Regions from separate parts of the Shewanella sp. SM101 genome, predicted to be linked through region 1. Evidence: riboswitches for the same ligand, from Rfam matches in the RefSeq annotation. Region 1 holds a riboswitch; the other holds the start of a gene.
What was found. A riboswitch is a leader RNA that binds a small molecule or an ion and turns the genes downstream of it on or off. The one in region 1 is predicted to bind cyclic di-GMP.

Region 1 (15,968 bases):
GCATAGTGCATGGTGGCGCGAATGTCGCGCTTGCTGAAACCGTTGCTAGCTATGCGGCAAATTTCGCGGTGGATTTTGAGCAGTACTATTGTGTCGGTCAAGAAATTAACGCTAACCACTTACGGGCTTCCCGTAATGGGGTATTAACCGCCACGGCTAAGCCTATCCACTTAGGGAAGCGCAGCTCTGTATGGGAGATTTTAATCCACAACAGTGCGGGTGAACTGACTTGTATTTCACGGATGACGGCGGCTGTCGTTAAACGCTAAATGCAATGAGCCAGCTTATTACCTGTGGTGTGATTGGCGTATCAATCGTTTGATTTAAATAATATATAGATAAGGATTGGATATGGATAACGCTACAATTTGGGAATGGGTTGGTTATTTAGCTTCAGTGGTCGTTGCAATATCACTGATGATGTCAAACATTAAGAAACTGCGCTGGTGGAATCTCATTGGTGCGGCTTTATTTGTGGCCTACGGTGTGGCAATTGGGGCTTATCCTGTTGCCTTAGTTAACTTTTTTATCGTGCTGATTGATACTTATTATTTGGTTAAGCTTTATCGTGAAGCTGACTTATCCAGCAGTTAATGGTGTATCAGCTTAACTCCGCTTTCTCGCACCGCACTTCGCTCCATTGTCCTGAGCAGCTATTTGGTTTTTCAACAGCATCTTAAGTGATGTGAGCGGACCATTGGCTGTGAGTCCGTGTAATTCATTAACTGTCTTGCCAAACCCATTCTTAATCTTTTTTTTAGATTATGAAAATCTAGTTTAATCGTTTTATTCTAAAGTGGTAATTCTCTATTCTTGCTCCATCGACAACACGTCGCAGCCAAGGAGATAAACCATGGCCACCATTTACGATTTAATTGAAACCTGGTTAACCAGCAATCAAGACTAAGGAGCAGGGCATGAGTCAACAACATCAAACAAGTCAGTACTTAACGAGCCAAAACGGTGCCCCAGTGGCCGATGATCAAAACTCACTGTCGGCGGGTGAACGTGGTCCTTTGCTATTACAAGATTGGCATTTAATTGAAAAGTTAGCCCATTTCAACCGTGAGCGTATTCCTGAACGTATCGTGCATGCCAAAGGTACAGGGGTTTACGGCACATTTACGCTGACTAAAGATTTAAGCGATTACACCATTGCTGACCATTTCAATGGTGTTGGTAAGCAAACCGAAACCTTTATTCGTTTCTCAACCGTAGGTGGAGAAATGGGTTCTGCCGACGCAGAGCGCGATCCACGTGGCTTTGGTTTACGTTTTTATACTGCCCGTGGTAATCACGATATCGTGGGTAACAATACGCCGACCTTTTTCTTGCGAGATGGGATTAAGTTTCCAGACTTTATTCATACGCAAAAGCGTAATCCTAAGACAAACTTAAAAGATCCGCAGGCTATGTGGGACTTTTGGTCATTGAATCCTGAAGCTATGCATCAAGTAACCATTTTGATGTCGGATCGTGGTATTCCGGCGAACTACCGTCAAATGCATGGTTATGGTTCACACACTTTCTCGCTGTGGAATGCCAAGGGCGAGCGTTTCTGGGTGAAGTTCCACTTTAAATCGCAGCAAGGCGTGGTCAACTTAACTAATGAACAGGCTGATAAATTAAAAGGGATTGATCCCGATTCATCACAGCGCGATATGGTGGTTGCTATTACTGATGGAAACTTCCCGCGTTGGACGGTTAATGTGCAGATTATGCCTGAGGCAGATGCCAATACTTACCATATCAATCCATTTGATTTAACTAAGGTTTGGCCGCATAGCGACTATCCATTACTTGAGATTGGTGTATTAGAACTGAATCGTCTGCCACAAAACTACTTTGCTGAAGTTGAGCAAGTGGCATTGGCACCTAGTAATTTGGTCCCAGGCGTCGGGGCTTCACCAGACAAGATGTTACAAGCGCGTTTATTTGCCTACGCCGATGCGCAGCGTTACCGCATTGGTGCTAACTACAACCAATTGCCAGTGAATTGCCCGCATGCCGCTAAGGCAAATCACCATCAACGTGCAGGTGCGATGGCGGGTACACAATGTCCTTATCATGGCAGTCAAACTGGTGGCGACGCTTCGGCAAACTATGGCCCGAACAGCACTGCTGATGCCTTGGTTGAGCCAGTAAACTTTAGCGAACCACCATTGCGTTTAGAAGGTGAAGCGGCGCGTTACAGTCGTTATAACCAAGACGATTATACCCAAGCGGGTAATTTGTATCGCATCTTCTCTGAAGCTGAGAAAGCGCGCCTAGTGGCAACAATTTCGGGTTCATTAAGTCAAGCGAGTTTAGATGTGCAGCAACGTATGGTGGCGCATTTTACTCAAGCCGATGCGGATTACGGACAACGTATTAAACTGGCATTAGGTCTTTAAACTATTGCTGTTGCGAATGTTTGAATAATAGTAGAAACGATAAAACTGAGTAGAAAGCCTCTACTCAGTTTTTATTATCAGCGACAATAATATTAACATTCTCGTTAATGTGCTCTTAGGCCGCGATGAGTGCCGCGTTAGGGCTATTTAGCTGCTTTAACAATCCAAATGCTTGCTGCATTTTATCCTCGGTTACGATAAATCCTATAAATGTTTCATCCACGTCGAATGCTTTAATACTGCTTCCTTGAGCATCAATATCGACTTGCCAGCGATGGACGCCATTCACTGTTATACCGCTGAGTTGCATAGGTAACAGTGGCGTTTTCACTTTAATGAGCATGGCGGGAAAATTCACTGCTGTCGGTTGGTTCAGTAATGTGTTCGCCAGCGCATTGGCGCTCAGTAACGCAGGTTGCAAATAGGCCCTATTTTGGCCGTTGATTTGGGCGCAATCACCTAGCGCATAAATATGGGCATCGTTGGTTTGTAAGTATTCGTTAACGACGATACCTTTATTGACCTCTAGCCCCGCATGCTGGGCAAGTTGGCTGTTAGGGAGAAGTCCCGCTGCACAGATAACCGCATCACAAATAAACCGCTGGTCATTATCTAGGCACACAGAGATACTGCCATCTTGGTGTTGCAGTTGGCTGACTCGGGTTTGCAATTGCACTGTGACGTTATGCTGCGTTAGTACAGCGGTCAGTTTGTGGTTTAACATTTCGGGTAGCATATTCGGCATTAAGCTCGCTTGTGGATCGACCAAAAACACTTGCTTACCTGCAGTTGCTAAGTCCATTGCCAATTCAACTCCGACCAAACCAGCACCGATAACCAGTACTCTCCTCGCGCCATGGATGTCTGCTTCGCAGGCCTGATATTCTATTAAGCTGTTAACTGTGTGGATGATATCGACGCCATCTCCCTCTATAGGTGGAATAAAGGGTCGTGCACCCGTGGCAAGCACTAATTTTTTGTACACAATTTCGCGTCCTTGATGGCAACAGACTACCTGACGAACTTTATCTATTTTTATGACTTCACAGTGATTTATTACATCAATTTGTTGCTCATGTGCAAATTCAGTCGCGGTCAATTTTATGAGGTCTGACGCCATTTTTTTATGGCTAAACACATGGCTTAAATCTGGTTTATGGTATTCGTCACCAGAGTCGGCTGTGATAACTGTAATCGGTTGTTCGCGGTTTAAACGTCGCAGTGTTTTGACTAGCTGATATGCCGCGAATCCACTGCCGATAATGACGATAGGTTTAGACATTAGTCACCTCATTTTTTATGACAGCGAAAACGCTTTTACCTAGGCCACATTCGGGACAGAGGAAGTCTTCGGCCACTTGAGTCCAAGGTGTGCCAGCAATGACATCTTGATTAGGTTCTCCTTTTTCAGGGTCGTAAATCCATTGGCAAACAGTGCAAATCATTGATTGTGTATCATTTAATTCGCACGCTTTTGTTGCAATCGGTGCTGTCACAGGGACGTTATTAGTAGCAGTATTTTCAGCTGTTTGACTGGCCGTGGTGGCTTGGCTAGGTTTTGACATGACTTGATTAATGATAGAGCGACTATTAGCGCTATCAAGGGGCCGCAATGCCCATTCTCGCGCGATTCGCTGGCCGTGCTGACGGCATTCTTGCATCGCATCTCGATCGGGACGCCATTTGACTTTTAATCCCACCGAGGTTTCAAAACCAGCATCCATCAAACGAGTGTGAATTCTATCGACTGCGCCGCCATTCCAGCCATAACTACCAAAAGCTGCCGCCTTTTTATTGCGAAAACGCAGGCCCGTGATTTCTTCAAGCATGGCGGCAATTTTAGGCATCATCACATTATTCATGGTGGATGAGCCGACTAAAATACCTTTTGACCTAAATGCCTGTGCAAGGATTTCGTTTTTATCATGACGTGCGACGTTATACACTTTTACCGCTACATTGGGGTCAACATCATGGATACCTTGAGCAATACCGTCGGCCATCATGCGAGTATTATTGGACATAGAGTCGTAGAAAATCGTGATGCGGTCTTCTTGATAAGCGTCGGCCCAAGCTAAATATTGGTGAATAATTTGGGCAGGATTATCACGCCACACAATGCCGTGTGAAGTTGCGATCATATCTACAGGTAAATTAAAGCTTAATACTTCGTGAATTTTAGCCGTCACTAGGCTGCTAAAGGGCGTTAAAATGTTTGAGTAGTACCGTAGGCATTGTTCCATTAATTCATTTTGATCAACCTCATCATTGAATAAATGTTCGTCGCAATAGTGTTGGCCAAAGGCATCGTTACTGAATAAAACCGCATCTTCGGTGAGGTATGTCATCATGCTATCTGGCCAATGCAACATAGGTGCTTCGATAAATATCAGTTGCTTACCATTGCCTATCGCTAAACTATCCCCTGTCTTTACGGTAATGAAATTCCATTCTGGGTGGTGGTGATGTCCTACAATGGAGTCGACCGCATTTTCACTGCAGTAAATTGGAGTGTTAGGAATTTTGGCCATTAATGCAGTCAGGGCGCCTGAGTGGTCTTCCTCTGCATGGTTCATCACAATATAGTCTATGTCGGTTAAATTAATTTCAGCTTCAAGATTTTGTAAGAATTGCTGGCTAAACCGATGATCAACTGTATCTATTAACACGGTTTTTTCTTCACGGATAAGGTAGCTATTGTAGCTTGTGCCTTTAGTTATCTTGTACTCAGTACCATGAAAATCTTGCACTTCCCAATCGCGTTGACCCACCCAGTGGATATTGTTTTTTACATGAATAGTCATAAATACACCTGTGATAATTAATAATGAATGCGCTACGTAAATCTTGCTTATTTAGTTAAATCTCTTATTGCACTCACTATGCCAACATTCTAAGGTGTTGATTTTTATTTGTATTAATGTATTTCAACATTTGAAATTACTTACTGGTGTCATAATGACAATTTGATATTGGTCAAATTGACATTACACTATTGTCAATATGACTTTATTTGACTGTGGATGTGCTATGAGTGCCCATGCTGATTTAACTCAGTTAGCCTTAGATTTGACTGTCGGCGTGTCGACGCAAGACAGGTTTGAGCGTTTGTTGGCAGTGGTCAGGCGGCGTGTCAATTGTGATGCTGCGGCATTATTGGCATTTCGGGAGCAGCAATTTGTCCCCTTGGCGATAGATGGGCTCTTTGCCGAAGTGTTAGGGCGGCGCTTTCAAATTAGTGAACATCCGAGATTAGAGGCTATCGCCCGTGCTGGCGATGTGGTTCGTTTCCCGGCCGACAGTGAACTTCCTGATCCGTATGATGGTTTAATTCCACATCATAGTGCGAACTTACATGTACATGCTTGCATTGGTTTACCACTAATCGCGAACGATCGCTTAATTGGGGCGCTCACCATTGATGGTTTCAACCCTCATCAGTTTGATGGTTTTAGTGATAGCGAGTTGCGTGTGATCAGCGCACTGGCCGCAGCCAGTCTTAATACTGCGTTATTGATGCAACAGCTAGAATCCCAAGTTGTTGAAGTTTCCAATGGCACTGAGGTGCTCAATCGTCCTGCTAGTCAGCAGGAGATCATAGGGCAATCCACACAGATCCAATCGCTAAAGCAGCAGATAAGTGCCGTGGCAGGCACTGACTTATCGGTATTAATTACCGGCGAAACTGGCGTGGGTAAGGAGTTAGTGGCCGCGGCGATACATAATCAATCGACCAGAGCCGATAAATCACTTATCTATTTGAACTGCGCTGCATTGCCTGAGTCCGTCGCCGAAAGCGAGTTATTTGGGCATGTAAAAGGGGCATTTACGGGGGCAATCAGTCATAGGCAAGGCAAGTTTGAACTCGCTGACAAGGGGACCTTGTTTTTAGATGAAATCGGGGAGCTTCCCTTGGGGCTGCAAGCTAAGTTATTGAGGGTTTTACAATACGGTGAATTACAGCGAGTGGGCAGTGATAAGAGCCTAAAAGTTAATACTCGGATTATTGCCGCCACTAATCGAATTTTGCACCAAGAGGCAACGGAAGGGCGTTTTCGTTTCGACCTTTACCATAGGTTGAGCGTGTTTCCTATCCACGTAGCACCATTAAGAGAGCGTGGGCAAGATATTGTCATGCTGACAGGTTTTTTTCTTGAACGTTGTAAAGCGAAGTTAGGACTCACCCATATCAATATCACACCCGCAGCACAGCAGTTATTAGAGCAATACACGTGGCCGGGTAATGTGCGTGAGCTAGAGCATTCGATACACAGGGCTGCGGTGTTGGCGAAAGCCGAGCTAAAAACGGCTTACATCAGCTTAAGTAATAAACATTTTCAGCTCGATTCTTTGATGAATCAAGCACACAAAACAGTCGACGAAGATAGGCCATCAGATGCCGCAACGCCAGCCAGTGAATTAGCATTTAGGTCTGAGTCGGCCTGTCGTGAGGGACAATCGCAAGATAATTCCAGTGTTATGCTGGGGCTTAAGGCTGCGACTGAGAGATATCAGCGTCAACTTATTCGTCAAGTTTTAGCCGCGAATCAACAAAATTGGGCTGCGTGTGCAAGAATATTGCAAATCGATACAGGTAATTTGCACCGACTTGCAAAACGGTTAGGTTTAAAAGAATAAAATATTGCGTGAAGAGATTTTATTCTGCAGCAAAACCCCAGCCTCGATTCTTAGAAGAACAGTGTTGCTACGCCTAAGAGTGCGAACAATACGGCGCAGCCACGGTGTATCCACAACATAGGTAATTTTTCGGCGCTGAAGTGGCCTGCGATTACTACGGGTACGTTAGCAAGCAGCATGCCTAAGGTTGTGCCTGCAACCACCATAGTTAATGAATCGTATTTTGCGGCTAATACCACAGTTGCGATTTGTGTTTTATCCCCCATTTCGGCGATAAAAAACAGGATAAAAGTGGCGAGAAAGGGGCCCATTTTATAGAAACGGCTCTCTTCTGCATCGACTTTATCGGGGATTAACACCCAAAGAGCGATTGCAAAGAAGGACGCAGCCACTAAATAACGTGCCAGATCTGGGCTTACCCAGTTAATCGCCCATTGGCCAATCCAAGCTGCGGCAAAATGGTTAAATAATGTCGACAGCAAAATACCTAGAATAATGGCGGTTTTATTTTTAAATCTTGCTGCGAGGATTAGTGCAAGTAATTGAGTTTTATCACCAATTTCGGCGATAGCAACCGTAAAGGTTGAGGCAAGTAGGGCTTCCAAGTGTGATCCTTTAGGGGTGGTTATGACATAAGCACAATAAACCGTCCACCCCTAGGTGCAGTCATTGTGCTCAGGTCTTGCTGGGCAAATCTATGATTTGCTGTGAACACCATGGCATGTTGCCAAGTATGTTGATGTTCACCCTAGATGACGATGGCTCGAAATCCAGTTAGCTACTCCCCCGAAGCGAGGTGGGCATTATACCTAGGTAAGATTTAGTTTCAAGCACGAGTTTATAACAGTAGGTGCTGATAAATGTTTGACGGGTGTCAGAAAAATACCGATCCACATTCTGTAACTTAATGAATATAAATGAATTATTTTTTGACAACGTTGTCTTTTGTTGCTAATTTAGCCAAGTCATTTCTACTTGGTTACATACTGTTAACTCGTAGTGACTCAATGATAACGACTGTATTTGGCAAACTAATTGAAAAGTTAGGACGCAAAGCTTCCGGTCTAAGGTTGTAAATGGATTTTTTAGTGAACTAAGATAGCGGAGTTGCCGCAGAATTCGATTTCTGTGAAAGATAAACGACTGCTGTTTAATGCTGTTGTTTGCCCAAATACCACTTTTATATCTAAGCCTATCATTATGTTTAGGATGATAGGCAATCAATGGAGTGCATTAAAGTGGCAAATCCTACTGTTTTTTCCCCTATTTCTAAATTGAGTTTATTGGCCGCGGCAGTAATGGCGACGAATGCGTTTGTGAGTATCTCTGCGCAGGCGCACGGTTATGTTGTGGCACCTGAATCGCGTTCATATGCCTGTAAAACAGGTAAAAATGCCAATTGTGGCGCGGTGCAATGGGAGCCGCAAAGTGTTGAGGGGCCATCGGGTTTTCCTGAATCAGGTCCTGCTGATGGCAAACTGGCGAGTGCTGGCAATGGTGCTTTTTCACCTTTGGATGAACAAAGTCCGAGCCGTTGGGCAAAGACGGATATTAAAGCGGGCTGGAATAAGTTCAGTTGGCAGTTCACAGCAAACCATGTCACCCGTAATTGGCGTTACTATTTAACTCGCCAAGATTGGAACCCAAACCAAGCTTTGAGCCGAGCGAGCTTTGACTTAGCCCCCTTTTGCGTAGTTGATGGTGGTATGGAACAGCCGCCTAAGTTAGTGACCCATGACTGCTACGTGCCAGAAGGTCGCAGTGGTTATCAAGTGATCTTGGCCGTGTGGGAAGTGGGAGATACGACGAATAGTTTCTACAATGCTATCGATGTGAACTTGGGCTCGGGTCCTGTTGTGCCGAGTGAATGGCAAGATGTGGGGGATATCAATCCGTCACTCAATCTAAAAGCAGGCGATAAAGTGATGACCCGGGTGTTTGACGCCAATGGTGAGCAAGCGGCTAAGCAAACAGTCATTACCATTAGCGATGCGACTCAAGGTGATAAACAAAATTGGCCTTTCCTATTAGCGAGCGCGATTAATGCCCAGCAGTCCCAGTTAAAAGCGGGACAAAAAAATGCATCGGGTGTGATTGAGCCTGTGTATGGCAAAAACGACATTTTTACAGCGAAAAACTCAGGTATTGAGCGTGTCGAAGTAGGATTTGATTTAGCTCCTGCTCCGGGCAACAGCTTAGAAGTCACTTCACTTGCCGACGATTATCAAATTATCGATGGTGCGGCGAAGGTCAGCTTTGATGTGACCAGTAACGCCGAGATGCTAGTGTCAGCGTATTTGTTTAGCCATGATGGCACAGCGGCAGGTTTTGTGAGCCAAACTGTTAACAATACCAGCGCGAGCTTAGTGTTAGACGTCGTTGAGCCTAAAGCTGGGCATTATCATTTGCAGGTAAAAGCTGAGCCTAAACAAGGTGATGTTATTCAGCAGAACTTTGATCTCTTCTTAAAGGATCAAGCTCCTGCACCAGAAGCTGATTTTGTATTCCCAGCAGGCGTGAAAGGTTACGTTGCAGGTACTACAGTGTTACAGCCTAAAAATGGCAAAGTGTATCAATGTAAGCCATTCCCTTATAGCGGCTATTGCGTGCAGTGGTCGGCTTCTGCCACAGGATTTGAGCCAGGTGTTGGCGCTTCTTGGGTTATGGCGTGGACTGAGCTGTAAATTAACTTTTTGAGCTAACCTAGCTTCAAAAAGGTGTCATTGGGCTTAAACATATCCGTGTGTTTAAGCCCTTTTTGTCTGCATCGGATGGAAAAGGACCGGCTTTATTTTGATTCGAGCCTAATACAAGATTACAGGTATTCTCAACAAAGGTAGCGATTTTGTTGGCTTGTATATTTTCGTTTATCACAGCGCTATTAAGTTGTTACCGTACCGTTTGCTACCCTTCTTTGTTCACAACTGGCTTGCCCACTGGGTTTGGCTCTGTTAATGTCCCAAACTATCTATTTAATCGATGCTTATATCGGTACATTAATTTGGGCTATCACAATTGAAAGTCATGCCATTTTTCAATAATCGATTTAGTTAGCCTCAATGGCTACTGGGTTGAAACATTCAAAAGCTATTGGGGCCAATTGATCTGCTAGGTCGAGATCTGATTGGATGCTTTAAGTGATGTGTCGCTTATTTCGATTTAAGACGCAAGGCTTTATCGGTTCAAATCTTACTCAAATAAAATAATAATTAATTATTGAACAGGACTATTGTGTGAATTCAAAAATGTTAGGCTCGATCGCCATCGTTGCCGGGACGGCCATTGGCGCAGGTATGTTAGCGTTACCTTTAGCCACAGCGGCTTTAGGTATTATCCCTGCTTTAGTGTTACTCGTCGTTATTTGGGGCGTGTCCGCCTATACCTCATTACTTATGCTCGAAATTAACTTACGTACTGGCGTGGGGGATAACGTGCATGCTATTACGGGTAAGTTACTGGGTAAAAAAGGTCAAATAATTCAAGGTGCTTCTTTCCTGAGTTTATTATTTGCCTTGACCGCGGCTTATCTCACTGGCGGCTCTTCGTTATTAGTGCTTAAAGCGAAGAACATGTTCGATATCGTGCTCGATAATCAAGTCGCAGTGTTGTTATTTACACTGGTGCTCGGTGGCTTTGCGGCGCTAGGTGTTGCTTGGGTCGATAAAGTTTCACGTTTCCTATTTTCGTTAATGATTCTATTGCTCGTGGTGGTGGTATTATTTTTATTGCCCGAAGTCAGTATTGCTAGCATGGCAACGGGCGCGATTGCCGAGTCTATGACCAGCAATTGGATGGCGGCAATTCCCGTAGTGTTTACTTCGTTTGGTTTCCACGTCTGTATCGCCACTTTAGTGCGTTATCTCGATGGCGATGCGGTATCACTGCGTAAAGTGTTGTTAATCGGCTCGACGATCCCACTTGCTTGTTATGTTCTGTGGTTATTGGTGACTTTAGGCACTGTCGGCGGATATGAGGTGAATAGTTTTGAAGGTTCACTACCTTCACTCGTCACGGCATTGCAGGATATTGCTCATACACCTTGGATCAGCAAATGTATTTCATTATTCGCTGATTTAGCCTTAGTGACCTCATTCCTCGGTGTGACCTTAAGTTTATATGACTTTATCGCCGAATTAACTCGCGCTAAAGAAACGTTTGCCGGCCGTATTCAAACTTGGTTACTGACCTTTATTCCGCCTGTTTTGTGTGCCTTGTATTTGCCTGAAGGCTTTGTGGCGGTACTGGGATTTGCGGCCGTACCATTGGTCGTGATGATCATCTTTTTGCCAATTGTTATGGCACTGCGTCAGCGTCAAATACAGCCTCAAGGATATCAAGTTGTAGGCGGCACATTTGCGCTCGGTCTTGCCGGTATCTTGGGGGCCATTATTATTGGTGCTCAGTTATTTGTGGGAGGTGTTTTTGAGCAAGTCAGAGAATTATTCAATTTTATTATAATTATTGTTATCTAATCTCTAGTTCAAAATTAAGAACATGAAAGGCTGAAATTGAGTAGACTTAAACCAATAATGCTTATTAATGTATTTGCTTTGTAAGCGAGTTTTTCAGAGTCTGTTATAGAGAGTGTCGCATGTGATAAAGTCAGGCCCCGGCCTGACTTTTTGCTTTTTAGGTTTTAAAGCGAGTGATGCTGGGTTTTAGCACAGTTATTTAAAATTAAAACAACGCTATTAAAACGAGAAAATGGCCCAGCTTGCGCGTGGCTTCATTCACATCAAACGGACTTAACACAATGAAAAAATGGTTACTCACAGTTGCCGTGGCCGCTAGTTTTGGCGCACAGGCTGACGAAGGTATGTGGCAGCCCCATCAACTGCCTGCAATGGCTGATGAGCTAAAAGCAAAAGGCCTTGAAATTGATGCAAAATCGATTTCTAAACTCACCGAATTCCCGATGAATGCCGTGATAAGCCTTGGCGGTTGCACTGCATCATTTGTATCGCCAAAGGGCCTCGTCGTGACTAATCATCACTGTGCCTATGGGGCAATTCAATACAATTCCACTCCTGAGAAAAATCTGCTGCAGGATGGTTTTTTAGCTAAGACCTTCGCCGATGAATTACCTGCGACCCCTGGCTCACGTGTCTATGTGACTGAAGATGTAACTAATGTCACTGAGCGAGTTAAAAACGGGCTTGAAGGTAAAGTGGGCAGCGCCTTCTATCAAGGCGTTGAAAGCCAAGAAAAAGCGTTAGTTGCTGAATGTGAAAAAGAAGATGGTTACCGTTGCCAAGTGTATAGCTTTCACGGTGGTCTCGAATATTATCTGGTTAAGCAATTGGAAATCCGTGATGTGCGTTTAGTCTATAACCCAGCCGCGAGCGTGGGTAAATACGGCGGCGACGTAGACAACTGGATGTGGCCACGTCACACAGGCGATTTTTCTTTCTACCGTGCTTATGTATCTAAAGCAGGTAAACCCGCAGAATTTAGTGCTGACAACGTGCCTTATGAGCCAAAAAGTTTCTTAAAAGTATCGGCTAAAGGGGTGAGTGAGGGTGATTTTGTGATGGTTGCAGGCTACCCAGGTCGCACCAACAGATATCGCACAGCTACTGAAGTTCAAAATGAGTTTGAGTGGGCTTATCCCGAAGGCAAAATGCTGCGTGAACGCTTTATAGAGATCATTAAAGAAACCGCGCCAGAGGGCAGCGACGAGCGTATTAAGTACGAGAGTCAAATTGCTGGCCTTGCAAATTATGCGAAAAACTTCACTTCTATGATCGAGTTTTACGGTAAATCAACCATGTTGGCTGATCGTAAAGCCCTCGAAGCTAAGCTTGCGGCATGGATAGCCAAAGACAGCAGTCGTGAAGCGAAATACGGTAAAACCTTAGCGGAATTAGATGCCTTGATTGCCAAAGGCAAAACGCATCAAGAGCGTGACATGATCTTAAGCTACATAGGCAGTACGACTATGTTGCCGACGGCGCGCAGCTTATATCGCCTCGCGAATGAGAAACAACTGCCAGATATGCAGCGTGAACCAGGCTTCCAAGATCGTGATATGACTCGCCTCAAAGCGAGCATGGAGCGTATTGATCGTCGTTATGCGCCAAGCGTTGATAAAGCGGTATTGCTCGACATGCTAAAACGCTACGCCGCACTGCCAGAAGATCAGCGCCTACCCGCATTGGATAAATCCTTTGGTATCGATAAAAAGTTTAGTGAAGCTAAGCTTTCGAAAACCTTAGATAAAATGTACGCCAAAACTGAGTTAGGTAAGAAAGATGTTCGCCTAGCGTGGATGGATAAATCCGTTGCCGATTTTAAAGCCTCTAAAGATCCTTTCATTCAATTCGCTGTCGCTATGTATGACACAGATATGGCTGAAGAAAAGAAAGAAAAAGAATTAGCGGGTGAACTAATGAAGGTGCGTCCGCAATATATGGATGCCATTATTGCTTACAACCTAGAGCAAGGTAAGCCAGTGTATGCTGATGCTAACTCAAGCTTACGTGTCACGGTTGGTCATGTGAAAGGCTACTCGCCAAAAGACGGTTTAGTGGCTGTGCCATTCACTCGCCTTGAAGGCATAGTGCAAAAGGACACAGGTGTTGACCCATTCGATGCACCAAAGAAAGAGTTAGAGCTGATTAAGCAGAAGCAATATGGTGATTTCTATATGAAATCAATAGATTCTGTACCAGTAAACTTTTTATCAACTTTAGATACTACTGGCGGAAATTCTGGCTCACCGACCTTAAACGGCCGCGCTGAACTCGTCGGCCTATTGTTCGACGGTGTGTATGAAAGCATTATCGGCGGTTGGGCATTTGATAACGAGATTAACCGTTCTATTCATGTCGACAGCCGTTATATGCTGTGGGTAATGAAGTATTTAGATCATGCCGACAATTTATTAGCTGAGATGGAAATCGTTAAGTAATCCATTGCCGCATCTTGAATACTGTGGCTTAGGACGATTTAGATGAGCTGCATTTAAGCGTGTTTTTGTTCGATTAGCACGCAGGAATTACAAGACAATAAAATAGCGATAGACTCATAATGTTTATCGCTATTTTTTATTCCTAGAGCGCAGTAACTTTAGGTTCTAAATTGCTTTAGTAACCCCTCAATCATCTCCACTTGTTCTTCCAGATGTTGCTGTGATGTTTGTGCTAACTCTCCCGCTTGCTGATTTATTTTGGCTTGTTTTAGAATATTTGAAATGCTGTAAGTTATATGTGCCATCTCTTGTTTTTCATCTTCTGAAGCGCGGGCAATATCTCCATTCATGATTTTTATTTGATCAACAACGCGGATGATATCTGCAAACGCATCAGAAGTTTCTCCGATCCGTTCTTTTATCATTAACGCTTGCTTCTGTGCACTATTCATTACATCTACAGCTTTAGCTGAACCGGAAGATAAATTCGTGATGATGATTTCAATGGATTTGGTGGATTCCTGTGTCCTCGATGCAAGGTTGCGAACTTCGTCCGCGACTACGGCAAAACCGCGCCCAGTTTCTCCTGCACGCGCGGCTTCAATAGCTGCATTGAGTGCTAGCAAGTTGGTTTGCTCTGCGATACTTCGAATAACATCTAACATGGCGCTGATATTTTGACTGTCGGCAACCAAACTTGAAATGACTTGTGAGGCTTTATCTACCTCACTGGCAACGAGAGCGACTCCTTGTTGAGCCAAAACGACAATCTGATTACCTGTATAAGTGCTTGAGACTGCTTGTTCAGAGGCTTTATTTGCACCCTCAGCGGAGTCACCTACTTGATTGAGGGAGTGAGAAATTTTTTCTACTGCATCTGCAACTTGAGTTATTTCTTGTAACTGTGCGCCAGCAACCTGTGAACTTGTGGTAATGGACTGGCTTATTTGCGTGCTAGCGGTGATGAGAGAGTGATTACTGAGTTGGACTTTACTAATCAAGGCTTGTAATTTTTGTATAAACCCATTAAATGCGTCAGCTAAGCGTCCAACTTCAGTTTCTGCATTGGCATTGGGTAATCGCACTGTTAAATCGCCAGACCCTATGCTTAAATCAGCCAACTTATCCGTTACTACCGCTATCGGGGTCAATATTAATTTGATCGCCATGAAATACACAAATACAGCGACAAGCACTGAGGCGATAAAACCTAATATTAACTTTGTGTTTGCACTGGTAACAATGGAATCAATTTGGCTAGATTCCCCCTCTACCTTACTATCAGCAGCTTCCTCTAAACTGGTTATAAATGCTAACAGTTCACTTATTTGTTGATTAAATTGTTTAATATCATTTTCTGGTACATCTCCGCTTTGCAAGGCTGAAAATATGACTTCGCGGATATGATTAAAACTCTCTAAACGATGGTTTAATGAGTTAACTTGCTGAGGCTCTATCAAGTTTTGTGATTTCATTCGCCCTAAGGCTTCTTCTGCGGCTTCAATGGCGGCATCCATTTCAGTTCGAGCTGCGGCTGGATCAATTTGTTTTTGTTGTAAACGGTTAATAACAATAATTTGTTTTTCAAGCTCTATCTGCCCCTCCATGGCACCATCGGCCGTATTCCAAGCCGGACCTGTGATGTAGGTTAGCATGTTTGACATTTGTACTGTCGCTGAGTAACCCACATAGGTATTAATACCGATAGATATTAAAAATGCCACTAAACCCGCGATAATTGATTGTTTAATATTCATATGCTGTCCCTAAAATCCTTAATAGATCCACAAACTTTAATTTTACAGCGTCATCTACGATTAATTTATTAGCTCAAAATTCAATATAAGCTCGCACTCCAAATGCTAATGCGTTATCTAGCACTGATGACATACTTGGATTATCAATACCGTACAAACTGGCTTGCATACTCACTGAAGATGTGACTGGACATAAATAACTCAGCTCTAAAATATTCTCATTGAAGAGTAAATCAGTATTTACGCGTAAGAATGGCGAACTATTTTGAG
Region 2 (15,968 bases), on a different contig from region 1:
TTAAGTGTTGAAGCCCTTAAGCGCAAAGCGAATATTTTTATTTTAAGCGCCTTAGTTATCATCACGCTGGTTAGCCTTACTGGAAGCGATGAACCTTTCACTCGAGAATCGAGTCTATTTGCAGAGCAATACAGTGCATGGACCTCTGGCTATGCCGACCAACTATTACTGCAATTGATGCAAGTTGGCTATATGGCACTGGTGATCCCTTTTACCATAATGTGGTTTACAGCTGGCTTGATGTTGCTCGGCATGGCCTTGTATCAACAGGGGACTTTTGAGCGGGGTTTTAGCAAATCGGTACTGGTAAAGTTAGTGCTGGCAAGCGTAACGCTATCACTGCTTGATACCATCTTAGGTTTAACGAAAAATACTATTCTCGTTGCGTTTTCAGATGTGTTAATCATGCTAAGTGCTATTCCTATAGCGCTGATTTACATCCACATTATAGTTAAGGTTTGCCAGAATAATCCTAATATACTGACTCCGCTGCAAAATGTTGGCAAACTCGCGTTTAGTCTCTATATTCTGCAATCCATCGTTGGCGTGTTAGTGTTTAGACACTTAGCTCCCGAATTGCTATTGAGCTTAGATAGATGGGGATACATGGCCATGGCGCTGGTTTATTCAGTAGTACAATTACTGTTAGCCAGCCTGTACTTACGCTATTTCAAGCAAGGGCCGCTGGAGAAACTGTGGCGCCACCTCACATTTAAAAAATACACGGCATCACAAGAACACAAGCAAGCTTAAAAACACTGACACGAGATTGATACCAGATAATGACGAACAAAAAAACTACCAAAACGGGCAACAGCGTTTCACCTCAAACCAATCGTTCTCAAAAGAGTCGAGCACAAAGCGGCCGCGCTCAAAAATCCAATACAGCCGCTTCAGGCTCAAGCCTTATGCCGCTGTTATTGGTGGTGATTTTTCTTGCTGGCTTAATCGGCGCAGCGCAGCAACATATGCTGCCAGTCGGGATTGCGGGCATGTACCTCACACTAAGCCTGCTCACCTTTATCGCCTATGCCATCGATAAATCCGCCGCTAAACGTAATAAATGGCGCACTAAAGAAAGCACATTACATCTGCTCGCCCTCATGGGCGGTTGGCCCGGCGCTCTATTTGCCCAAAACCTGTTAAGACACAAGTCCGTTAAAGCCTCATTTAGAAACGTCTTTTGGATCACCGTTGTCGCTAACTTAGCCGTGCTGGGTTATGGCATAAAAACCAGCGCCGTAGATATGTTTATCTAATGCTCTTATGTAAGGGCTTTTATATGAGGCGCCTTATCTAAGAATCGCTATCTAAGGGTGGTACTCTAAGCAGCATGAGTCGCGGCATCGATCAACTGCTCAACCACAGACAACGCCAACAGTGCTGACTGAGTGTCACCTTTTAATTGTGCCGACACTATCGCACCCTCTTTGAGTAAACCTATTGCTGCAACGAGAAATTGGGTCTTGGCTTCTGGCAAGCCCAATGCCGATACTTGCTGTTCAATTAAACTCGCCACTCGCAGTTTATGCAGGGCGCAGAGTTGGTGCACTGGATGACTCGGCTCAGTAAATTCGGCGCTGACATTGATAAAAAAACAGCCGCGAAACTCACACAGTTGCGGCACTCTTTGATTAAACCAATCATCGAGCGCGATAAATAACCCACCAATGCCCTCCCGTCCCGCTGGCAATGCGTTCACTCGCTCGCTAAGCCATTGATAAAATACCTCATCACGATAGCGAACCACGGCTTCAACTAACTCATCTTTACTGGCAAAGTGGTGGTACAGGGTCTTTTTGGCGATCGCCGATTCCTGCAAAATCTGGTTAATCCCCACCCCATGCACACTTTGAAAATAAAACAGTTTAAATGCGGTAGTGACCAATTGCTGCCGTTTATCCGATGGCGTACCTGTCTGAATCTCAGTGCCCTGCATCAACTCATTCCTCTTCTTTGGTAAACATTCGTTAGCAAATTTTAGCTAACAAATATGAGTACTATCTTCTCACGAGTAGACAAGTCAGTCTACCCGTGAGAACATTCACATAGGCAGACAAATCTGTCTACTTAGGTAACTAAATTAAGTTAATAGTGAAATCAAGAATGAACACGGAACACCACAGCATGTTAGCAGCGATGGTTTTCTGAGCATTCAAGTCCACAATTCATTATCAAAATAAGGGCTTAACACAAGCCATTAATAGGAGAGAAGATGCAAAGAATCAATCCACAGAATCTAAAGATGGCCTTGCTCGCAGGGTGTGGAGCCACGTTGTGTATCAGTAGTTTAGCGACGCTTGAACAGCTAACACCGCAAACCATTTGGTTGATGGCCCCCTTTGGTGCCACTATGGTGTTGTTGTTTGCCTTGCCAGAAAGTCCACTCGCTCAACCGAGAAACATTCTCTGCGGCCACTTACTCACGAGTTTGGTTGGACTGATCATTCTAAATACTTTAGGAGTCTCCCCGCTAGCCTTAGGGCTTGCGGTCGGATTAGGCATAGCGGTGATGATGCTAACCCATACTGTGCATCCACCAGCGGGAGCGAATCCTCTGGTCGTTATGCTCACGGCGCAGCACTGGGATTTTCTGTATATGCCCGTCGCCAGTGGTGTTGCGCTCATTCTGGCTTTTGGTTGGCTGTATCACAACTTAGTTTGTCGCCGGCAATACCCACAAAAGTGGTTTTAATCATTCATCGCCAATAAAAAAGGGCAATTTTAAATTGCCCTACACTTTCTCTAAAATACAAAATTGGCTGTCACTTTGCCTTTAGAACCAACTCAACGCGATACTGATAATCACGCCTGTGATCATCAATTGCATTAAACAAAAGCCCATAATATCCCGCGCTTTTAAGCCTGCAATCGCCAGCACGGGCAGTGCCCAGAAAGGTTGAATCAAGTTAGTCCACGCATCTCCCCAAGCAACGGCCATTGCGACCCGAGCGACATCAGCACCTAAAGCTTGTGCGGCGGGTAACATAATCGGCGCCTGCACGGCCCATTGGCCACCTCCCGATGGTACAAAAATATTCACAATTCCTGCACTGATAAAGCTCCAAAATGGCAGGCTCTCGGCGCTAGCGATGGCCACAAAACCTTCCGAAATACTTTGGGCTAAACCCGACTGCACCATCACAGCCATAATGCCCGCATAAAAGGGAAATTGGATAACAATACCTGCGCCGCCCTTAATGGCCTCATTCAAGCTGGTTAATAAACTGCGTGGTGTTTGATGTAAAAGGATGGCGAGGAACAGGAATAAGAAGTTCACTAAATTGAGGTTTAAGCTGCCGCCCTGCACCCAAAAGTAATAACCTAAGTATACAAGCCCAGCGCCACCGACGCTCCAGCCGAGTAAACAGCTATTTTCTAACTTATCCGCAGGACGGCTTTCAGGCTGACGCTCGCTCATATTTGCAGAGTTAAGCTCTAACGCCGAAGAATCAAGTTCAGCGTCTTTGTCATCAAGGGCGCTTGGGTCAACATAAACACTGTCCTTATCTTCAGGCAACATAAAGCGATTCACTAAGGGCATGACCACAAACAGAATTGCCACTAACAATAAATTATAACTCGCGAAAATGGTGTCACTGGTGGGGATGATACCGATTTGCGATTCAGAGAAATGCCCCGCCGTCGCTATGGTTAATGGGATCGAACCCGCAAGCCCACCATGCCAAACCACAAAGCCGGAATAGGCGCTGGCTACCAACAATCGATAATCCACTTTCACTTTACGAGCTAAGGCTTTGGCAAATAACGCGCCCACCACTAGCCCAAAACCCCAGTTAATCCAACTGGCGGCCAGTGACACCAAAGTCACTAAAATAATGGCTTGTGGTGCCGACTTAGCCAATCCAGCAATGGCATCGAGCAGCTTTTTAATCGGCGGCGAGCTTGCCAACATAAATCCTGCCACCAGCACTAACAGCATCTGCATCGAAAAACTTAACAGAGTCCAAAAGCCATCACCCCAATAATTGATGACTTCCAGCGGGGTTTTATGTTCGGCAACCACAGCAGCAATTAATACAACTAAGGTAAGTAAAAGCACGAAAATATAAGGATCGGGTAAATATCGGTCAACGAGTTTGACCAGAGGTTTTGCCGCTTTGTTTAACATAGACTTTCCTTGTTTATTATCTGAACTAAAACGTCAACACGCCCTAGTTCTTATTTGTTTTTATTGAATTTTTATTGAGCCTTAAGCCCACAGATTAAGCGATCTCTAAAACAGGATAAAGTCTTGAGGGAGTTTTTAACGGTTTGAACTGGTAGCACCAGATATCCCGCTCAACGCACACGCGAGTGCCGATAGCATCTGATGCTAAAAAACTGATAATATGGCAAAAATTAACTAAGGTGCTCTTTATATGAAAATGTTACTTGCCGTTGTGGTGATTGCTGGGGTGATTTTTTACTTCTTTACCTCGATGAACGGCCAAAAAGCCGCCCAAGAAAATATCCGTTTAGGCAATGAGTTTTTAACACAAAACAAAACCAAAGAAGGTGTGATCACCACAGCTTCAGGTTTGCAATATCAAGTATTAACTCAGGGCGATGGCACTGTTCATCCTAAAGCCAGCGATACAGTGACAGTCCATTACCATGGCACGAAAATTGACGGAATTGTGTTCGATAGTTCAATAGAGCGCGGCGAACCCATAGCGTTTCCACTTAATCGCGTAATTAAGGGGTGGACTGAAGGCTTACAGCTAATGACTGTAGGTGACAAATTCCGTTTTTATATTCCGAGTGAGCTTGCCTACGGGAACCGCAGCGCAGGTAAAATTAGTGGCGGGTCATTGCTAATATTTGATGTGGAACTGCTTAAGATAAACTAAATGTTTGTTCTATAGATGAAAGCCTCCAATCTCCACGGAGGCTTTTCCATTTTACTTAATAAGTTAATCCGAACGGATAATTTATCAATTTACCCTGTGCTATAAGTCACTTAGCTCTTATTCACTTCAAACAATTGTTGACACCTCTCGCCAATAGTTTAAACATAACCCTAATCCCCTCGATATTTTTAGACTTCAGCGGTAAAGGATTGCACATTGGCCATTCCCAGAGTATTCATCAGCTCCACCTGTTACGACTTAAAACACATCAGAGAAAATCTGAAATACTTTGTTAAAACTATAGGTTATGAGCCTGTTCTATCTGACGATGGCGATGTTTACTACAGTGTAGATGCGCATACACATGATGCTTGTCTTAGTGAAGTAGCCACTTGCCAATTGTTTATCTTGATCATTGGCGGCCGCTACGGTGGTGAACATAAAGACAAAGAAGGCTCTATCACCAACAATGAATATCGAGAAGCAGTCAAAAATAAGATCCCAATTTTCGCTTTAGTCGAGAGTGCAGTCTACTCAGACCATCACACCTATCTTTCAAACAAAAAAAGTAACCCTGATTTTTACGAAAAAATCGCATACACAAGTATCGATAACATCAAAATTTTTGGTTTCATCGATGAAGTAAGAAAAAACAGTCTTAACAATGCCTTAGTTGCATTCAATAATTTTTCTGATATGGAAAGTTACCTAAAAAAACAATGGGCTGGAATGATGTATGACTTGCTTGCAGAAAGAACAAGAAATGACCATGCCAAAACAACTAATAAGTTAATAGATGACCTTACTATTGCATCAAAAAAATCTGAAGAGTTAATCAAGATACTGCTTCGTTCAACCGATGCAGAGCATGCTGAGGAAATAATTAGTGAAGTTGAATTAAAAGCTTTAGCAGAAAGCTTTTTAGGGTGGATGTATGAGTATTTTGAGTCATGTCAGTTCATCATTACAAATGTTACTGAACTTCCAAATATCCAAGATTACGATAAATGGTATGAATATTTAGCGGCCACTGATGAATTTCACATTGAGGTCTTCAAAAAAGAAAATGGGATCTCTGCTTACCTACACTCTCACTCGTCGGCAAAAGCTAGGCGTATATACGAAGTTGTTGATGACACGCGCACACGCGTGATTGATCACAATATTCAAGAAGCATTCGAAGCTCTGAAAAAAGTGGATGAAACTACTAGGAAAAGCATTCTTGAACAACTTTTTATAATACTGTGAAAGCCAATTAATTAGTCGAAAAAGTATCATTCACCAAACTGTAGTTGCATTACAAACAGCACTTTGATTGACGGTACTGTGTTTGACAGTTCGGTTGATCGCGGCGAACCCATCGCATTTCCGCTTAATCGGGTGATTAAAGGTTGGACCGAGGGCGTACAACTTATGGTTGTTGGCGATAAAATGCGGTTTTTTATTCCCAGTGAACTCGCCTACGGTAACCGTAGCACGGGCAAGATTGGTGGTGGTTCTGTGTTAATTTTTGATGTGGAACTGCTTAAGATTGATTAAATCAGTCTTCAATGAGTCTGTCTTAACGCATTCGGCTGTATTCATAAAAAACCTAACGCTTAATAAAGAAAAAAGCCCTGAATCTTCGCAGGGCTTTATTTTTTAACCAATAATATCAAAATGTTGGATGATTACTGGCAGGTTGCCGCGCCAATATCAACCCATACTGCTGCAACACCCGGTACATCACCTTTAGTCCAGTAACTCGCCTTCCAAACACGACCGTTATAGCGAGTAGTTTGACCGCCGTTATACACCACACCCGCATCCCAACCGAGATCAACTTGGCTGAGTAGCTGCCATTGGTCTGCGGTGCGAGATGGCGTATTGCCCTGAGTCCAATACTTTGCTTTCCATACCAACTGACTATGACTCACAGTATTACCCGTGTTGTATACCACACTGGTTTGCCAAGCAGGATAGTTACCGGCATTGGGATCGGTTGCATCGCAACCACCACCGACCACTTTTGGCGTCACAGTCAGATTCGTCGATGCACTTGCATCTAAGGCACCATCGGAAACCAGCACGCTCAAACCATAGCGAGTCGCTTCGGTAACATTGGGGCCAGTAACGACTAACGTGGCACTATTTTGCCCGGTTGCCGACACGCCTGCGGGCACAGTCCAAGCGTAGGTTAAGGCATCACCATCTGCATCGGAGGCACTCGCTACTATACTGACGGTTTTACCCGCTTCCACTGTTGCAGTGGCAGCCACACTCACCACAGGTGCTTGATTAGGCGTATCAGCCTTGTTCCTCACCAGCACAGTATCGCTGGCAAATAGCCCTTCAGGATCGGTGACTTTAAGGCTAAAACCATAGGCGACATCGGTTTGGGTTGCTCCCAGTTGAATAGTCGCATTCGCCATATCTGCATTCGCGATGGCAACACTTGGCCCAGAGACTTGAGTCCAGAGATAGCTTAAGGCAGCGTTTTCAGGATCGCGCGAACCGCTACCATTGAGCGTCACATCGGCGGGACCTGTGACATTCACATCCACGCCAGCATTGGCAATGGGCGCTTTATTCACTGGCGGAGTGGTGCCTTCACCATGACCTAAACCTTCGTGCATGGCATTCAGAATGTCACCATTATCGGCATCAAGTTCCCACGCAAAAAGCCCACCAAGTTGATTAGAAAGCACATATTGCCCCTTGGCTTTAACTGAACGAGCATCATCGAAAGTGATTAAATCGCCAGTAGATGCCTTGAACAAAGATGGCGCCTCGGCCGTTTCGTCATAGCTGTAAGTCCAACCACTTCCCATGTAATCGTTCGCTATCTGACGATAATCCACCACACCAGCTTCCCAAGTACCTTTTACTTTGCCCGTTGCCGTCCCCGTGAAAGGATTATTACCACTGTAGCCATTCACACCTGTCCAGCCGCGGCCATACATAGCGGCACCGACCACAATTTTCCCTGGGGTCACACCTTGGCCTAACAGCGCATTAACGCCATTAGCTGTGGTGTAACGAGTATTAGGATCCCAACTCGCTTCATACAGATTGGTTTGATGGCCGAGTTCAGTATTAGTCCAACCACCATTAAAGTCGTAACTCATCAAGAAGATGTAATCCATGTACTGCTGAGCAGCCTGATAATCGACTTTTTGAATTTTATCGTCACCTGCGCTAATAGCAGAGGTCAGCTCATAGGTACGACCCGTTTCGGCGCTTAGTTCATCAAGCATTGCCCGCAGTTCACGCATCAGAGTCACATAGGTTTCACCGTCATTGGCATTACCTAAATTTGGGTTAGCGCCATTCCCCCCTGGAAATTCCCAGTCGATATCTACGCCATCGAAGAATTTCCATGTCTGTAGAAACTCTTTCACCGAAGCGACAAAGATATCGCGCTTGGTTTTATCACCGAAGAAAAAGAAGGGGTCCGAGAGGGTCCAACCACCGACCGAAGGTAAAATCTTCAAATCTGGATGTGCTTGCTTAAGTGCCATCAATTGACCGAAGTTACCTTTGTAAGGATCTGAATGCTCACTCACTCCCGCCTGCGGTATTTGAATCGCTGCCCAAGGATCGTGAATCGCAACTTTAAAATCACCACGACCACTACAGGCACGTTGCAACGCTTCGAAACTGCCTTCGATTTCTTTCAAGCTATCATTGATTCCATCACCACCACAAATTGGGGTAAAGCCATATAAAATATGGGTTAAGTTTTGCGCAGGTATCTTATCGACCGGGAATTTACGACCGTATACGCCCCATTCGACAAAGTAACCGCCCACCACTTTGCCTGATTTATTAGCATAGGGACGGTTGTTTTCTTTTAGGGGAGCATTGAGTGGCACTAAATGGCTGCCGTCGGTATCAGCCACGAGGATTTGTTTAGCATCACTCGCCGTACAGCCATCGCTGTTACACAGTTGTACTTGCATCTGATAACGGCCGCCCTTGTTCACCTTAAAGTTAGCGGTTCCCGACGCGCCAGATGGGCCTTCCCAAACTACATTGCCGTTGAGTAACACTTGGGCTCTATTGCCCACATCGCCACTCCAAAGGTTCCAACTAACGGAGACATCGGCGGCATCTTTCACCGTAACTAATTGATTGTAAGCGGTAGCCGCTTGATTCACTTCAATAATAGCGAACTTAGTTTCGCCCCAACCTAAAGTCGGTTTACCGGGCGTCGCTGCAAAAACGCTGGCACTGATGGTAGATGCCAGCGCTGATGCCACTAGCAAGGCTGATGTTGAAATTTGAGTCTTGAACATGAGATATCCCTATTGAATTTTTATATGAATCAATAAGGCAAACAAAGCGTAGACAGGAAACAGCACTCTCTTAAAACCATGCAAAACGACTGACAACTGCACGAAGAAAAACCTGTGGTATCCCCGCTATCATAGGTACAGACGAACCCTTAGACCGGTGGCTTTGCGTCCCAGTTTTTCAACTGGTTTGCCTTTTACACACAATGACAACGTTGTCATTGCAAATATCAGCATAAGCGTAAGCGCAATAAAATTGCAACAAAATATTATCAACTGTGTTATTGGCTAAAATCGTAAATAGAACTAGGCATCTGATAAGAAAGGAATTATGAAAATTAAACTATCGCTAATATTTACTTTGGGTAATGAGGATCATCTGAATACTTTAAGAATAAAAAAACAGGACTCGATATGCCAAAGGCATCATAAGTCCTGCTTTATATTTCACAATTTACGTCGCTTATGCAGCTAAACCTCAATCACTAAACATTCATGGCGCAAACCATTGTCGAGCAACATGATGATCCTTATGCGCGGGGCATTTATTATTCTTATGCACGGGGATAGTCCCTTGCGAGCATCACAGATAAACCGCGGCAAACCAAGGTTTCCATATCATCGACACGATTGATTTTCATCTCAGCTAAGGGCGCGCTCAATGCCATTTGCTTTAAGCTTTCGAGACAGCCTTTGTAGTAAGGAGCGCTATTCATCATACCGCCAGCGAGCCAAATTCGATTGGGATTAAATAAATTAACCGCCCACGCTAATCCCATGCCGAGATAACTGCCCGCGCGATATAAATCATCCTGAGTGGAGATTCTGCGGCTGCGCACTGAATCGCCACTGGCCAGTTGCTCTAAACTAAACTCGCCAGATTCGGTCATCACGCGACAAGGCCCCAACTCCCCCGCCACGCCCGTCGCTCCCGTAAAGACTTGTCCATTAAAGGCAATAGACATACCGATCCCAGTGCCGCACATGACCAATAACTCACAGGCATATTTAGCATCACAAGTCGCTTGCATACCCGCATCGATATCGTTGCAGATAAACTTAAGCTCACCTTGGGTTTTGACTGTATCGAAGCTCAATCCATTGAGTCCAGGTAAAGATTTACAAGAAACCAAACGATTATTTTGTACCAGTCCAGGTACGGCAATCGCTAGTTGGTAATGCTGTAAATCATAATCACGTTCAAACGCCGCAATTTGATTATTTAACTCTTCAATTTTAAAACCTTCACCTGTGGGGATTTTATATTGTTCTGTATGTCCCGCGAGCTGAAGTTCGAACAGGGCTTTGGTACCGCCCACATCTATTGTTAGTATTTGCATCGCTTACTCCACTGATACATGTGCCCCACTCTGACCCCGAGTGGAGATGGCAAATGTTAGCATAGGGTCCAAATGTTAGCGATTGAATAAAACTTAAGTTGCTAATTTGTAAGGAACAAGTCCTAATTAAAACATGACCAACCTTTTATTTAATTCACTTTTCATGCTCAAAATCACATAAATAAATTAACAACAAACCCCATAACCTCAAGCGTCTTACCTGCACAAATTCACGATTGTATACAAAATCCTTTATTCGCTACCCTTGCATCTAGCGCGCTAGACTTGCGATAATCCGAGCCGGTTAAAACTCAAATCAACATAAACCTACTCATCCTTAGTCGATCTTCGCCTACCGACTCGCATAGCATGCCAGTCTCTATTGGAGCCCATATGTCACAATCAATCGCTAACCGTCTCGGTGCTATTCGTAACGAATTAACATCTGCTAATCTCGATGCTTTTATTATTCCCCGTGCCGACGAATATCTGGGCGAATATGTGCCAGCACATAACGAACGTTTGTACTGGGCAACCAACTTTACCGGTTCGGCGGGTATGGCTATCGTATTGAAAGATAAAGCCGCAATATTTACCGATGGCCGCTATACGGTTCAAGTTCGTTTGCAAGTCGATGCCACACTTTTCAGTTATGAAAGCCTAACCGATACACCACAAATTGAGTGGTTATGTGACACGCTACCAGCGGGGTCTCGCGTTGGCTTCGATGCGCGCTTACACACCTTAGCTTGGTATGAAAATGCCAAAGCAACTTTAAATAAATCCCAAATCGAATTAGTTGCAGTTGAGCAAAACCCTATCGATTTGCATTGGCAGAATCGCCCAGCACAGTCGAACGCGCCTATCACTTTGTTTAGCAACGAGAGTGCAGGTAAAACCAGCCTGCAAAAACGCATTGAAATTGGTGCATTAGTAAAAAAAGCCGGTGGTGATGTCGCCTTAATCGCCGCCTTAGATTCTTTCTGCTGGCTACTCAATATTCGCGGCAATGATGTACCGCGCCTGCCCGTTGTACTCGGCAGTGCCCTGCTCCACGCCAATGGTGATATGCAGCTTTTCACCGATTTAAGCAAACTCCCAGAGGGCATTGAGGAGCATGTTGGCGCTGGCGTCAGCTTTAAAAGCGAGGCATCTCTTGCCGATACACTCGCCAGCATGCAGGATGTAAAACTACTGGCCGATCCGAATTCTGCAAACGCTTGGGCACAAAACATTGCCCGTGAGGCAGGAGCAAAATTGATAGCTGGAATCGATCCTGTCGCTTTACCTAAAGCGCAGAAAAACGCCGCAGAACTGGCCGGCATGCGTGCCTGTCATGTCCGCGATGGCGTCGCAGTGAGTCGATTCCTTGCATGGCTCGATGCCGAAGTGGCAGCCAATCGTATGCACAATGAAGGCACCCTTGCGGATAAATTGGAAAGCTTTCGCCTAGAAGATGAGCGTTACCGCGAGCCAAGTTTCGACACGATTTCAGCTGCCGGTCCTAATGCCGCTATGTGCCATTACAATCACAACAATGGCACACCAGCCATAATGACAATGGACAGCATCTACTTAGTGGATTCTGGCGCTCAGTATATTGACGGCACGACAGATGTGACCCGTACTATTGCAATTGGCAAAGTGACCGATGAGCATAAAAAAATGGTTACGCTGGTGCTAAAAGGTCATATCGCGCTAGACCAAGCTCGCTTCCCAAAAGGTACTTCAGGCCAGCAGCTCGATGCATTCGCCCGCCAATATTTATGGCAACATGGTTTTGATTACGATCACGGTACAGGCCATGGTGTGGGTCATTTTTTAAGTGTGCACGAAGGTCCGCAGCGCATAGGCAAGAATGTTAACGCTATTGCCCTGATGCCAGGCATGGTGCTTTCCAACGAACCGGGTTACTACCGCGCCGACGATTTCGGTATTCGCCTAGAAAACCTCGTCGTAGTGCAACACTGTGAAGCACTGAAAGGGGCTGAGCGTGAAATGTATGAATTCGATACGTTGACTATGATCCCTATGGATGCGCGCCTTATTGATAAGAGCCTGTTAACTCAAGGGGAAATAGACTGGTTTAATGCTTATCATCAGCAAGTATTCAATACACTTTCTCCGTTGATGTCAGGGGATGAATTGGCTTGGTTAACTCAAGTGACTAAAGCAATTTAGCACTCCACTGATAAATAACGATTTAAGTCGTTATTTTAGTCACTTACGCGCTATAAAATAGAACGCCCAAGGCAATTAGCATTGGGCGTTTTTTTAGCGCTATCAGAGTGTTTTAAAACCCACGCCTTATTTCAAAACCATGATTTCAAAACACGATTTAAAAACATGAGTCGCTAAACCATAGTAGGTTGTGCCATCGGCTGATAAGCATCATCCAGCGATGCTTTAGACAACACTTCAAAGTCCTGATGAATTGCCATAAAACAATCGACTAATTCAGGGTCGAAATGCTGACCTTTGCCTTCAATAATTAAGTCGATAGCCTCTTGGTGGCTAAAGGGCCGCTTATAACATCGGGGAGACGTCAGCGCGTCATAAACATCAACTAGGGCCACTATCCTCGCCGAAAGCGGAATATCTTCACCTTTCAAACCAAGGGGATAACCACTACCATCCCACTTTTCATGGTGACCCGAAGCAATATCGCGGCCCATCTGAATAAAAGTACATTGGGGCGCATATTCCAACAAACTGCGTAGCACTTGTCCCCCGATCACAGGATGAGCTTTAATTTGCTCAAACTCCTGCGGCGTTAATTTACCCGGTTTAAGCAGAATCGCATCGGCGATACCGACTTTACCTATATCGTGCAAAATGGCCGACAAACTAATGTCTTGAATATAATCTTCGTTCAATTCTGCAGGAGGATTGGCGGCCAGTAGTCGCTGCGACGCGAGCATTTTCGAATACTGCCGCATACGTAGCAAATGCGCGCCCGTTTCGTTATCTCTGTATTCGGCGAGTTTAGCTAAGCCTAATACGGTAGCTTGGCGTGATGCTAAGGTTGAATCGAGTGCGTCAGCCAACTTACCTAATAAATAAGTGATGGTTAACGTCAACATGGCATTGGTCACGATAAAATTGACCACGACAACCGCCCAAATACCGACGCTATAACCTTGGGTTTCAGGCCAATTGAGCCAATTAAAATGATAGACAAAACCAATCAATACCAAACTTAGCCCATTCAAACACTGGGCATATAAGCTGGCTCGATTTCCTAAAAAAATACCGACTAACGGCGGGAAAATAAATAACCAGAAAAAACCAGCTCCCGAAGGGCCAATCGCAATTAAAAAACCGATGCCGATAGCAAAACCCAGCAAGCAGCCACAGCCAAAACGCGTACTATCAGCAAGCTTAGGAAAATACAGTAAAAGCAGTAAAAACAGATAAGCCAGCGTATCAAATACCACCATAAACCAGAGATCGGCGATGACGCATAAATACACACTAGTGATATATACAGGCACGCAGAGAATCGCTAGAAAGCCAAATAAACGTTCAAAGATCAAACGTCGCCAATGTGGCAGTGCCGCCGCTGTTCCCAAGGACGCTGTGGCTAATTTAGTTACACCACGCCTAAGTGATATCGCCATGGGAAGTTCCTCTTATGTAGCATTCCCGCTGTGAGCTAATAAACTAGAAGAGCAAAATCAAGATACACCACTGAAGCAAGGAAAAATAAGCCATCTTTTGTTGCCCATTAAAGAATAGACTAAGGCCAATAAAGCGCTCCATGAATACTGCGATATCAAGCCGAATCAAGGACATTAGCCCAATATCATCGAACATAATTTATATTTAAGATGAAAGACAAATACCCACTCAAGACATAAAAGAATAACCCTATACAAAATACTAGAATTAACGATTTAACAGGATAAACGCTCGTTTAACACCATATTCTCACTACTTAAAAACTTTATATATTGCAATAGCTTATAAATACGACGAACGATTGATTTTCACCTGTCAGCCATGAGAAACCGCTCTCCTATACCCACACAAAAATGATACTCTTATCACATAACAAGCTTACTCCGATGAGAGTCAGCACAATAAAATTCGCGCCTAATACCGCGCCCTGAACCCTAATGAACCACATCGGCCCTGAATGGACACACTAAATGAGCCAGAGTAACGCCTCAGCGAATAAAATAGTTAATACACAGAGATCAGATCAAGAAATCCGCTTAACACCACAGGATGAACTCATTTCCACCACTGATACTCGCGGTATCATCACTTACGTCAATGCCCGCTTTGCCGAAGTATCAGGCTATAGCGATCAAGAATTAATTGGCAGTGCCCATAATATGGTGCGCCATCCGGATATGCCGAGCGCCGCCTTTAAAGAAATGTGGGAAAAACTTAAGTCAGGCCAATCTTGGCGCGGCATAGTCAAGAACCGCTGTAAGAATGGTGGCTTCTATTGGGTTGATGCCTTTGTTTCGCCCTTGTTTGAAAACGGCACTATTATCGGTTACCAATCGGTACGCATTCAGCCTCAAGCCACCTACGTCACGAAAGCTAATGAGATTTACCAAAGACTCAAATTAGACAAATCCATTCCTAAACCCTTAAGTTTAATGCAAAAACGTATCGTATCTGCGGTTGTAGCCTCCACAGGTTTACTGATCGCTGGCTACTTTTGGGGCTGGGGCGTAATTATCGCAGGGGCAATTCTGATGAGTTTAAACCTCGCCATTTTCTACGATGAGGCTTTTCGTATTCCCGCTAAACTGATTGAAATGCAAAACAAATATGACTCTATCAGTCGTTACATTTACTCGGGTGCAGATACCTCTTCTATCCTCGATTTCCAGCTCATCATGCTACAGGCCAAAATGAATGGCGTACTGGGGCGCACCCAAGATCAAGCCAATCAATTACATGCAATTGCCGATCAATTAGTGGTCGCGACCGAGCAAACCTATGTCAGCCTAGATCAAGAGAAAAATCAGCTAGAACAGCTCTCTGGCGCGATGGAAGAAATGAGTTCAACCATCACAGAAGTGGCGCAGAATACACATCTCACGTCCACCAGCATCAATACCGCCTATGATCTCTGCCTTAAAAGCAGTGCCAACATGAAGGCCAACACTCAAAAAATGGAGCAACTGGCAAAGTCTGTTGCCGATGCCACCAACAATGCCCATCAATTAAATAAAGAAGCCGAGCAAGTCGCTAATGCGATGGGCGAAATTGACTCGATTGCCGAGCAAACGAATCTCCTCGCCCTCAATGCCGCGATTGAAGCTGCCCGTGCGGGTGAGCAAGGCCGTGGGTTTGCCGTGGTCGCCGATGAGGTTCGCGCCCTATCGAGCAGAACCCAGCTATCGACCAACAGTATTTCTAAGAGTGTCGATAAGATGTTCACTATGCTCAACGCATGGGCCAAAGAAATGGAACAAAGCCGTCAACATGCGGAGCGTTGTGCCAGCGATATTCAATTGTCCGCCGACAATGTAAACACC

Region 2: linked by a shared signal. The riboswitch ahead of L5M38_RS01710 (glycosyl hydrolase family 18 protein) and the one ahead of gbpA (N-acetylglucosamine-binding protein GbpA) in region 1 are both predicted to bind cyclic di-GMP.

The regions. Positions count from the first base shown of each region.
Region 1 is NZ_JAKKRH010000006.1:132,154-148,121, reverse strand. Features, by position in the region: gene L5M38_RS05230 (PaaI family thioesterase) at 1-269, shown strand, start outside; gene L5M38_RS05225 (YgjV family protein) at 352-594, shown strand; gene katB (catalase KatB) at 918-2,393, shown strand; gene norW (NADH:flavorubredoxin reductase NorW) at 2,509-3,675, opposite strand; gene norV (anaerobic nitric oxide reductase flavorubredoxin) at 3,668-5,197, opposite strand; gene norR (nitric oxide reductase transcriptional regulator NorR) at 5,424-7,031, shown strand; gene L5M38_RS05200 (TMEM165/GDT1 family protein) at 7,082-7,636, opposite strand; cyclic di-GMP riboswitch class I at 8,047-8,146, shown strand; gene gbpA (N-acetylglucosamine-binding protein GbpA) at 8,270-9,715, shown strand; gene L5M38_RS05190 (aromatic amino acid transport family protein) at 10,277-11,503, shown strand; gene L5M38_RS05185 (S46 family peptidase) at 11,785-13,941, shown strand; gene L5M38_RS05180 (methyl-accepting chemotaxis protein) at 14,100-15,698, opposite strand; gene L5M38_RS05175 (carbohydrate porin) at 15,772-15,968, opposite strand, start outside.
Region 2 is NZ_JAKKRH010000002.1:147,409-163,376, reverse strand. Features, by position in the region: gene L5M38_RS01750 (DUF418 domain-containing protein) at 1-753, shown strand, start outside; gene L5M38_RS01745 (DUF1294 domain-containing protein) at 783-1,259, shown strand; gene L5M38_RS01740 (TetR/AcrR family transcriptional regulator) at 1,325-1,939, opposite strand; gene L5M38_RS01735 (HPP family protein) at 2,216-2,695, shown strand; gene L5M38_RS01730 (short-chain fatty acid transporter) at 2,777-4,132, opposite strand; gene L5M38_RS01725 (FKBP-type peptidyl-prolyl cis-trans isomerase) at 4,383-4,853, shown strand; gene L5M38_RS01720 (DUF4062 domain-containing protein) at 5,070-6,101, shown strand; partial or broken gene L5M38_RS01715 (FKBP-type peptidyl-prolyl cis-trans isomerase) at 6,156-6,392, shown strand; gene L5M38_RS01710 (glycosyl hydrolase family 18 protein) at 6,524-9,130, opposite strand; cyclic di-GMP riboswitch class I at 9,244-9,332, opposite strand; gene L5M38_RS01705 (ROK family protein) at 9,682-10,467, opposite strand; gene L5M38_RS01700 (aminopeptidase P family protein) at 10,861-12,648, shown strand; gene L5M38_RS01695 (HD-GYP domain-containing protein) at 12,822-14,087, opposite strand; gene L5M38_RS01690 (methyl-accepting chemotaxis protein) at 14,619-15,968, shown strand, end outside.